One region of the Flavobacterium sp. GT3P67 genome, then DNA from elsewhere that is predicted to be linked to it. Evidence: riboswitches for the same ligand, from Rfam matches in the RefSeq annotation. Region 1 holds a riboswitch; the other holds the start of a gene.
The links. Region 1 has a riboswitch for cobalamin ahead of E0H99_RS06505 (TonB-dependent receptor plug domain-containing protein). Riboswitches for the same ligand answer to the same signal wherever they lie in the genome.
Positions count from the first base shown of each region.

Region 2: linked by a shared signal. The riboswitch ahead of metE (5-methyltetrahydropteroyltriglutamate--homocysteine S-methyltransferase) and the one ahead of E0H99_RS06505 (TonB-dependent receptor plug domain-containing protein) in region 1 are both predicted to bind cobalamin.

Region 1 covers NZ_SMLF01000003.1:41,799-46,236, forward strand. Annotated here, with positions in the region: gene E0H99_RS06505 (TonB-dependent receptor plug domain-containing protein) at 143-2,053, opposite strand; cobalamin riboswitch at 2,131-2,387, opposite strand; gene cobC (alpha-ribazole phosphatase) at 2,434-2,970, opposite strand; gene E0H99_RS06515 (adenosylcobinamide-GDP ribazoletransferase) at 2,955-3,761, opposite strand; gene cobT (nicotinate-nucleotide--dimethylbenzimidazole phosphoribosyltransferase) at 3,841-4,438, opposite strand, start outside.
Region 2 covers NZ_SMLF01000001.1:174,518-178,955, forward strand. Annotated here, with positions in the region: gene E0H99_RS00735 (T9SS-dependent M36 family metallopeptidase) at 1-640, opposite strand, end outside; gene dgt (dGTP triphosphohydrolase) at 733-2,076, opposite strand; cobalamin riboswitch at 2,287-2,481, shown strand; gene metE (5-methyltetrahydropteroyltriglutamate--homocysteine S-methyltransferase) at 2,669-4,438, shown strand, end outside.

The DNA of each region.
Region 1 (4,438 bases):
AAAAAGAGGCTTTCATCACTGAAAGCCTCTTTTTTTTATAATCCAAAATTAAAGAATCCGATTTTTCCCAACAAAAAACCCGTTCCAAATTAGGGAACGGGAATTAAGACTAAAACTAAAATAATTTTTTTTTATTTATTTTTTAGAACAAGAAATTCAAACCTAATTTAAAATTTCTTCCTCTAGTAGTGTATCCGCGACTTTCAACAAAATCTTTATCCAAAATATTATCTACTGTACCAAAAATATTCAATCTATTTTTTATCAATTCATAACGAACAACGGCATTTACCAATTGATAGTCTTTCAAAATTTCGGAGTTTAAAACAGGATTATAAGTAGGCCCCGGGTAAGTCGTGTATTCTAAATATCTGTCTGACACAAATTGATACGCCAGATTAAAGGCAAGACGTGTTGATGCTTGCACATCCACGGAAGCATTTACTTTATGTTTTGGATTTAGAATACGAGATTGTCTTTCTAATTCGGTGAAAGTATAATTGGCATTGAATTTTACTTTATCATTAAAAGCATAAGAAATCATTGTTTCAAGACCTTTGGCTTTGTTTTTACCATCAACATTAAAGTATTTATAAGTCATCAAATCAAATCCTATTGCATCTTCCTCTTCTCTTTGAAAAACAACTACATTTAAAACCAATTTTTTATTTACTAAACTTACTTCAAAACCAACTTCGGCAGTCGCATCTTTCTCTGGAGATAAATCCAAATCACCATACGGAGAGTATAATTGGTACAAACTTGGAGTAACAAATGCAGTACTATAAGAAGCCAATACCTTTAATGATTCTGAAAAGCTATACGATGGATTTACGTTATACACTAAATTATTTCCGTATTTACTATGAATAGTATAACGTGCTCCGGCATTTAAATTTAATCCAAAGTCAGAATTATAAACAGCCGTTACATAGGGATCAATCATATTGAATTTTGCTACATCAGTTGTAATTGCATCATACTGGCTTGTGTTTGACATTTCGTGGAACTGAAATTGCGCTCCTGTAACCACAAATAATTGAGATGAAATTTCATATTTATTAAAGGCATCCACATTAACGCTTCTTGACTTTGCTTGAAATAAAGATCCATAACTAAAGATGTCACGGTTGATTACATTTGCACCCGTATTAATTACCAATTCTCCTTTATTATATTTATATTTTGGAGAAAAACCAACTCTAAATTGCTCTGAAAGGCTAAAGTTTGTTAAATCATCTGAAAATGAACCTGCATCAAAACCGTTTTTCATTCGGTCATAATTAGCAAAGAAATCCAACGATAATTTCTTAGTTGGCGTAAAACCAATTTTCACTAAAGAATTTACTCTTGAAAAATCATCGCTTTCAAATTTAGTATTTGAATTTAATGGTCTTGCCTCAGAAATTCCTGTAGTTTCAGTACTATTTAAAGAAGCAAAATAATTTACTTTTTCAAAACCACCATTTACAGCAAAGCCCTGATTGTAATCTTGTATGCTATAATTTGCATTTTTGGCAGCTGTTTGCGTACCAATATTCACGTATGCATTTCCAGCAATAGCTTTTTTACCTGCTTTTTTAAGTGTAATATTAATCACACCAGTTGCTGCTCCAGAGCCGTACAACGTACTTGAAGCGCTTTTCATAATCTCAATACTTTCAATTTGCTCCACAGGAAGCAATCTCAAATCATACGATAAACTAATCCCGGAAGCATCTGTTACCGGAACACCGTCAATCAAAATTAAAACCTGATGATTTCTTCCTCCACGAATGTAAAGTCCCAAATCTTTCCCATTACGACTCTGATTTCCATTGATTTCAACACCAGCTACCGTACTTAAAATTGAAGCTACTGATTGTCCTGCTTTTTTCTTCAAATCTGCAGCAGTAATTTTCACGATAACTTTTCCTGATTTTTCTTTTGCCAATGCAAATTTCGAATCGGAAACAACAATCTCATCAAGTTGTTTTGGCTCTTGTTCTTGTGCATACGTGTTCATTGCAAATAACAATGCAATCGCACTAAAGCGAATGAATTTTTTGTTCATTTTAAAAATGTAAATTTTAATAATTGTTGGGAGAAAAGCATAGAATGACCCATACCCAAACCTTTTTTCCCGAAAGTTTGATACTCGATGTAATAGGCAGGTCTCCTGGCTTGCGTCTTGTTGTTTACCTTCCCAAGAAACTGAAATGAATTCAGCTAACTCAGTGGTTTTGTAGATAACAACAAGCTTGGTAGCTTACAGTTGCGGGTACAGCGTGAGATTTTTGAATTTGAATAATGATTTCTGATTTTTAAATCTAAAATCGTTAATTTTCAATCACTCTCTTCCCTTTTAATGTGGTTTGAAAAAACAAACCTCAACCTCAATACGGCGGCAAAGATAAAATTATATTAAGTTAATAACCTAAATAATTGCGAATTTTATAATTCAATTTTAATTACAGCCCCAAAATCTACTTTATTCTGAAAAGCATCCTTTAGCGATATATCCGAAATTTTACATAAAAAACTTCGGATCACTCCAGCATGTGCCACAATGATTACTGGTTTTGAATTGGTTGCATGAAGTTCATTATTTATAAAATCAACTACTCGATCATGTAAATCTGTAAATGACTCTCCATTGGGTACACGAACATTTACAAAATCAGTCATCCAAGGTGTGAAATCATCAGGTGGAATTACATCCCAATTTTTCATTTCCCAATCCCCAAAATTCATTTCCATTAAACGGAAATCTTCATTAATAACAGCAATTTCTGAATTGTCTTTTATATAATTTGCCAAAAGCACACAGCGAAGCAAAGGACTCGAATATAATATTGCATCTTGAGGCAATTGGCTCAAAACAGAGTAAAAAACAGCGTCATAAGGCTCCATGATTTTCACATCCGATTGTCCATAACAAATTCCTTTTTCGCAAACCGTTTCCGTGTGACGTACTAAATAAACTTCCATAATGCAATAACTGATAGATAAAAAACTACTTCACAAACCTGTTGGGTTGCACCCAAACAATCTCCGGTATATCCATCAATCCATTTCTGAAAATAACGGGCTAAAAAAAATCGAGTCAGAAAAACAGGGATTAAAACCAACAGTATTTGCAATTGGTTATAGGATAAAATAACTAATGGTAGTAATCCAAAAAAGAAAGCTCCCACCACTTCTCTCCAGGAATAACTTTGTGCAATAGGCTTGCTTTTACTGGAAGCATCCTCACGAGAATATTCATGGGTAAAAACAATTGAAATCGCCGCTAACCGACTGATCGAATGCGCTGTAATAAGCAATAATAAAATTACAAATTGTGAATTGTAAATTATAAATTTAGGATTATCCGACACATCAATTAATTGAGTCAACCCTTGAAATTTAAGCACTAACAATAGCACTAAACCAATAGCTCCATAAGCACCAATGGCGCTGTCCTTCATAATCATCAGTATTTTTTCTTTGGTCCAACCGCCACCAAAACCATCGCAAACATCAGCAAAACCATCTTCATGAAAAGCTCCCGTCACTAAAACGGAAGCAATCATAGAGAAGATTATCGCAATTTCAGGAGCAATTAAATAATTAAAAACACAGTATACTCCAAAAGCAACGCTACCTACAATCCACCCAATTAATGGAAAATAACGGGACGCTTTATTTAAATAATCTGGATTATGATCGATGTTTTTAGGACACGGAATCCTGGTGTAAAACATTAATGCCGTAAAAAATATGTGTACTTCTTTTTTCATTTTTGGAATTATTTTTTGATTTTATTTCTCACGTAGAGACGCACTGCAGTGCGTCTCTACAATCGTACGTCTCTATCGTTTATCGACCGCTAACCCCCGCAGATTCAAAACTCGCCATATCATTCAAGAAAGCTACAGCCGACTCAATTATAGGAAAAGCAATGGCACAACCCGTTCCTTCGCCCAATCGCAAATCGAGTTGCAATATAGAACGAGCTCCTAGATAATCTAATATTTTTTGATGTCCTTGCTCAGCAGAAGAATGGCAAAAAATAGCATTTTTAATAATGGACGGATTCTTTTTAGAGGCAATTAAAAAAGCGACACTACAGATAAAGCCATCAACAAGAATCAACATATTGGCTTCTTTTGCCTGAAGCATTCCACCTACCATTTGCATGATTTCAAATCCACCGAAATAGGCTAACTTGTTATCTAAATCATCCGAACCATCATAATTAGCAAGGCATTTTTTAAGGATACTAATTTTTTGATTCAACTGTTCTTTATTTACACCAGTGCCTTTTCCTACGCAATCTTCAATTGGTAATTCTAAAATAATACTCATTAAAACTGAAGCAGTAGCTGTGTTCCCAATACCCATTTCACCAAAACCAATACAATTACTGCCCGTTTTTGCAATAGAGGCAACAATTTCACTTCCTTTCATAAAACAC
Region 2 (4,438 bases), on a different contig from region 1:
TGTAAGCCTTATTTCTATCAAAACTACAAGAAATTACAAAATCATTTTTCTCTAACATTTTTCCACTAAGCGCATCTATTCTTACACTCCAAATATGCTCATGTGTGCGGGTATGAATTGTAAAATCCCATGCCAAAATCAATTTACTATCTTTTGCTTGATGGTATACTAAATTTGCAGCAACAGGATCTTCTGTTCCTAAACCATTACTCAGTCTAAATTTATTTTCTTCTAAATTTTCTAAAATAGTAAATGGGTTACTTGCCTTAATTCCTAAATGAAAATACGCTTTAGCTAAAGCATCTGAAACTGATAGAGACGGTTTTTTTGTATTTACTTTATTTGAAACATCTTCAACTATCCTTTTCTTAACATCAATTACTTTACTACTCTTTACAGAAAAGTTTGAAACAGCTCTGAATATTTCAATTCCCTGATAGCGTTGTATCACGTAACAGTTTTCTATTCCAGAACTGGTGGATCCACCCTCGCTTTGAATAATCCAATCGTTGAAATTACGATTTGAGATACTGCTCTTAGCCTGGGGCGTGCTTAAATAATTTTGAATTATTTCTTTATTTGATTGAGAAAAACTCAATAATGGTAGTGCAACAATTATAGAAAGTAATATTTTTTTCATAAAAACTGATCAATTAGTAAAATACCTAGTTAAAAGGATAAATTTAATTCTTTTTATTTAATATCACAATTTAATTCAATCATGCTTAGTTTCTAACTTTTTGCCGCAGTGATTGTTTTATAATACAGCAAGGCATTTCCATCCGTCAGTAAAGAAATAAAATGACAAATATGGAGTAATCTCCCATATAGATTCTCTTTTTCCAAATGATGCTTTTCCGGCAACATTTTAAGAATTAACGCATCGTAATTAGAAGCATTTCCATTGAATTTATTATTGAAAGCGGTTATGAATTTATCCAGCAAAGTTTGAATAATTTGATAGCCAACGATTTCTTTCTCGATGACTTCTCGGCTTTGATAAATGTTATTGACACTAATCTTTATTATATCATCCATTTGAGCTTTATACTTACTTTTATCCATGATGGCAAAAGGAAATTTGCCTTCCAGAATTAATGCTTCATTTTCGACAAAAACTTTTACAGCATCATTAATTAAGCTACCAATTGCCAAAGCGCGCAAATAACTAATTCTATCTTCTTTGGTTTCTAAAGTCTTATATTTAGACGTATCAATGCTGTCTTTTACCAATTTTATCAAATATTCCAACGCAAAATCTTCGGAAACTAAACCTAAGTTTATTCCATCTTCAAAATCAATAATGGTGTAACAAATATCATCAGCAGCTTCAACTAAATAAGCCAAAGGGTGCCTTTCAAAACCAATATCGTTTCCTGATTTATTTGGAATCAAACCCATATCAGAAGCCACATCTTGAAAAAAGGCTTTATCGGTTTGAAAGAAGCCGTATTTTTTATCGGCAATATCTTTGGTTGGTTTTTTTGGCAAACTTTCTTTTGGGTATTTCATAAAAGCACCAAGAGTCGCATACGAAATTCGGAGTCCGCCTTCAATTCCGGGACGACTTGCCGTCAGTACTGAAAATCCATTTGCATTTCCTTCAAAATCAATTAAATCCTGCCACTCTTTTTTCGAAAGTTGATCTTTATATTGCTGTCCTTTTCCAATCGAAAAATATTCTCCAATCGCTTTTTCACCGGAATGTCCAAAAGGTGGATTCCCAATATCATGCGCCAAAGACGCCGCGGCAACTATAGCTCCAAAATCATTCATATGATACCCATGAATTTCTTTCAGATGCGGATATTTTTCTATTATTTTTTTACCAACCAATCGTCCTAAAGAACGCCCAACAACCGAAACTTCTAAACTATGTGTCAATCTGGTGTGCACAAAATCAGTTTTTGACAATGGAATAACTTGTGTCTTATCCTGCAAACTTCTAAAAGCGGCCGAGAAGATAATACGGTCGTAATCAACCTCAAAACCCAAACGGGTATCGTCTTGTTCTACACGCAATCTTTTGCCTTTGTCGCCTTGTCGTCTTAGTGATAAAAGTTGTTCCCAGTTCATGATTTCTTTTTAAAATTTCTTTCCAAAGATAGAAGAAATAGACACATTATCAAGAGAAATAAAGTCAGGTATTACTTAATTTATATGAAAAACTTAAAGTTTCAGCTCCTATTAATACAATATCCTAAAAATAACAAATTTATAAACCTATAGAAAAAACTTTAAATGATTAGTGCTACTTTTGTACCGAATTTAAGTTCTTAATTTATTTCTTCATCAACCGATAAGGGTTTTACTTAACTGTAAATTAATAGGGAATCGTGTGTAAATCACGAACTGTCGCGCAACTGTAAGTAACACAAAAAGTTTTTATCTGAAATAAGATCCACTGTTAGTCTATGACGAATGGGAAGGATGATAAAAATGTTACAAGTCAGGAGACCTGCCTTTTATCGAATTGACAATGCTTTCGCGATTTGAAGCAATAGTCAGGTATGGTGCGTTCTGAACACAATAAGCGTAACTATTTATGCCTTGTTGTGCGGCTCTCTTTCGTAACGCATTTCCCCTTTCTACTATTTATTTCTAACGAGCATTTGAAATGCATCAAGAGCTTTTAACTGATTTATTCATCATTTAAAAAGCAAAAAAAATGCTAACAAACAATCTTGGCTACCCGCGAATTGGTAGCAACAGAGAATTAAAAAAAGCCTGTGAATCGTACTGGGCAGGAAAAATTTCCGCAGACGAACTTTTAACTGTAGGTGCCTCTATCCGCAAGCAAAACTGGCAGTTACAAGCCGAAACCGGAATCGATTTAATCCCTTCCAATGACTTTTCGTTTTACGACCAAGTCCTGGATTTATCACTTACATTAGGAGTTATTCCAAAACGTTATCAAGAATTAGCTAAAACAAACTCTACCATCGATTTATATTTTGCTATGGCCAGAGGCTCGCAAAAAGAAGGACAAGATGTAGTTGCTATGGAAATGACAAAATGGTTTGACACCAACTACCATTACATCGTACCGGAATTTACCAAAGACCAAGAATTCAAATTATTCTCTGAAAAAATAATCGATGAGTTCAAAGAAGCCAATGCTTTAGGAATCGCTACAAAGCCTGTACTTATAGGACCTGTTTCCTACTTGCTTCTTGGAAAAGAAAAAGAAGCAGGTTTCCATAGAATAGACCTTATCGATAAATTGCTTCCGGTATATTTTGAAATCCTTCAAAAACTGGATAATGAAAATGTAGAATGGATTCAATTTGACGAACCATTTTTGGCTTTGAATCTAACGGATAGAGAAAGAAGCGCCATCACTTATACATATACCGAAATCAACAAACGCTTCCCTAAAATCAAACTAATTCTTGCCAACTATTTTGATTGTTCTGGAGAAAATCTTGACACCGTTCTTGCTTTGCCCGTCCATACTTTGCATTTAGATTTGGTTCGTTGTCATTCCCAATTGGATGACATACTGGAATCCGGACAATTATCAAGTAATGTAAATCTTTCACTTGGTGTTGTGGATGGCAGAAATATTTGGAAAAATGACTTCAAAAATTCCTTGGCTATTATCAAGAAAGCGACTGATGCGCTTGGCGAAAACAGAATCCTAATTGCGCCATCGTGCTCTCTTATCCACTCGCCGTGTGATTTGGAATTAGAAACGAATAACGCAACGCTAACTCCTGAAGTCAAGCAATGGTTGGCTTTCGCCAAACAAAAAACAGAAGAAATAGTACTGCTTAAATATTTTGCTTCGAATGAAATAGACACCACTAATTCGATTCGTTTTCAAGAAAATACTGTTGCCAATGAAAACAGAAAAACATCCACTTTAATCCATAATGATGCGGTAAAAAATCGTGTTGCCAGCATTACAACTGGTGATGACCAAAGAGAAAATCCATTTGCCATTAGAAGAAAAAAGCAAATAGATGTATTAAATCTTCCATTATTCCCGACTACAACTATTGGTTCTTTCCCGCAAACAACGGAAGTACGAAGCTGGAGAGCCAAATTTAAAAAAGGAGAATTAAGCCAACAACAATACGATGATTTACTTCAAAAAGAAACCGAAGAAACCATCCGCTTTCAAGAAGAAACCGGCATTGACGTTTTGGTTCACGGAGAATTTGAACGCAATGACATGGTGGAATATTTTGGTGAACAATTAGATGGATTTACGTTTACCAAAAACGGTTGGGTACAAAGTTACGGTAGCCGTTGTGTGAAACCTCCCGTTATTTATGGTGATGTTTCCCGCCCGAATCCGATGACGGTAAAATGGTCTGCTTTTGCACAAGCATTAACACCAAAATGGGTAAAAGGAATGTTAACCGGTCCCGTAACTATTTTACAATGGTCGTTTGTTCGTAACGATCAGCCACGCTCAGAAACCTGCACCCAA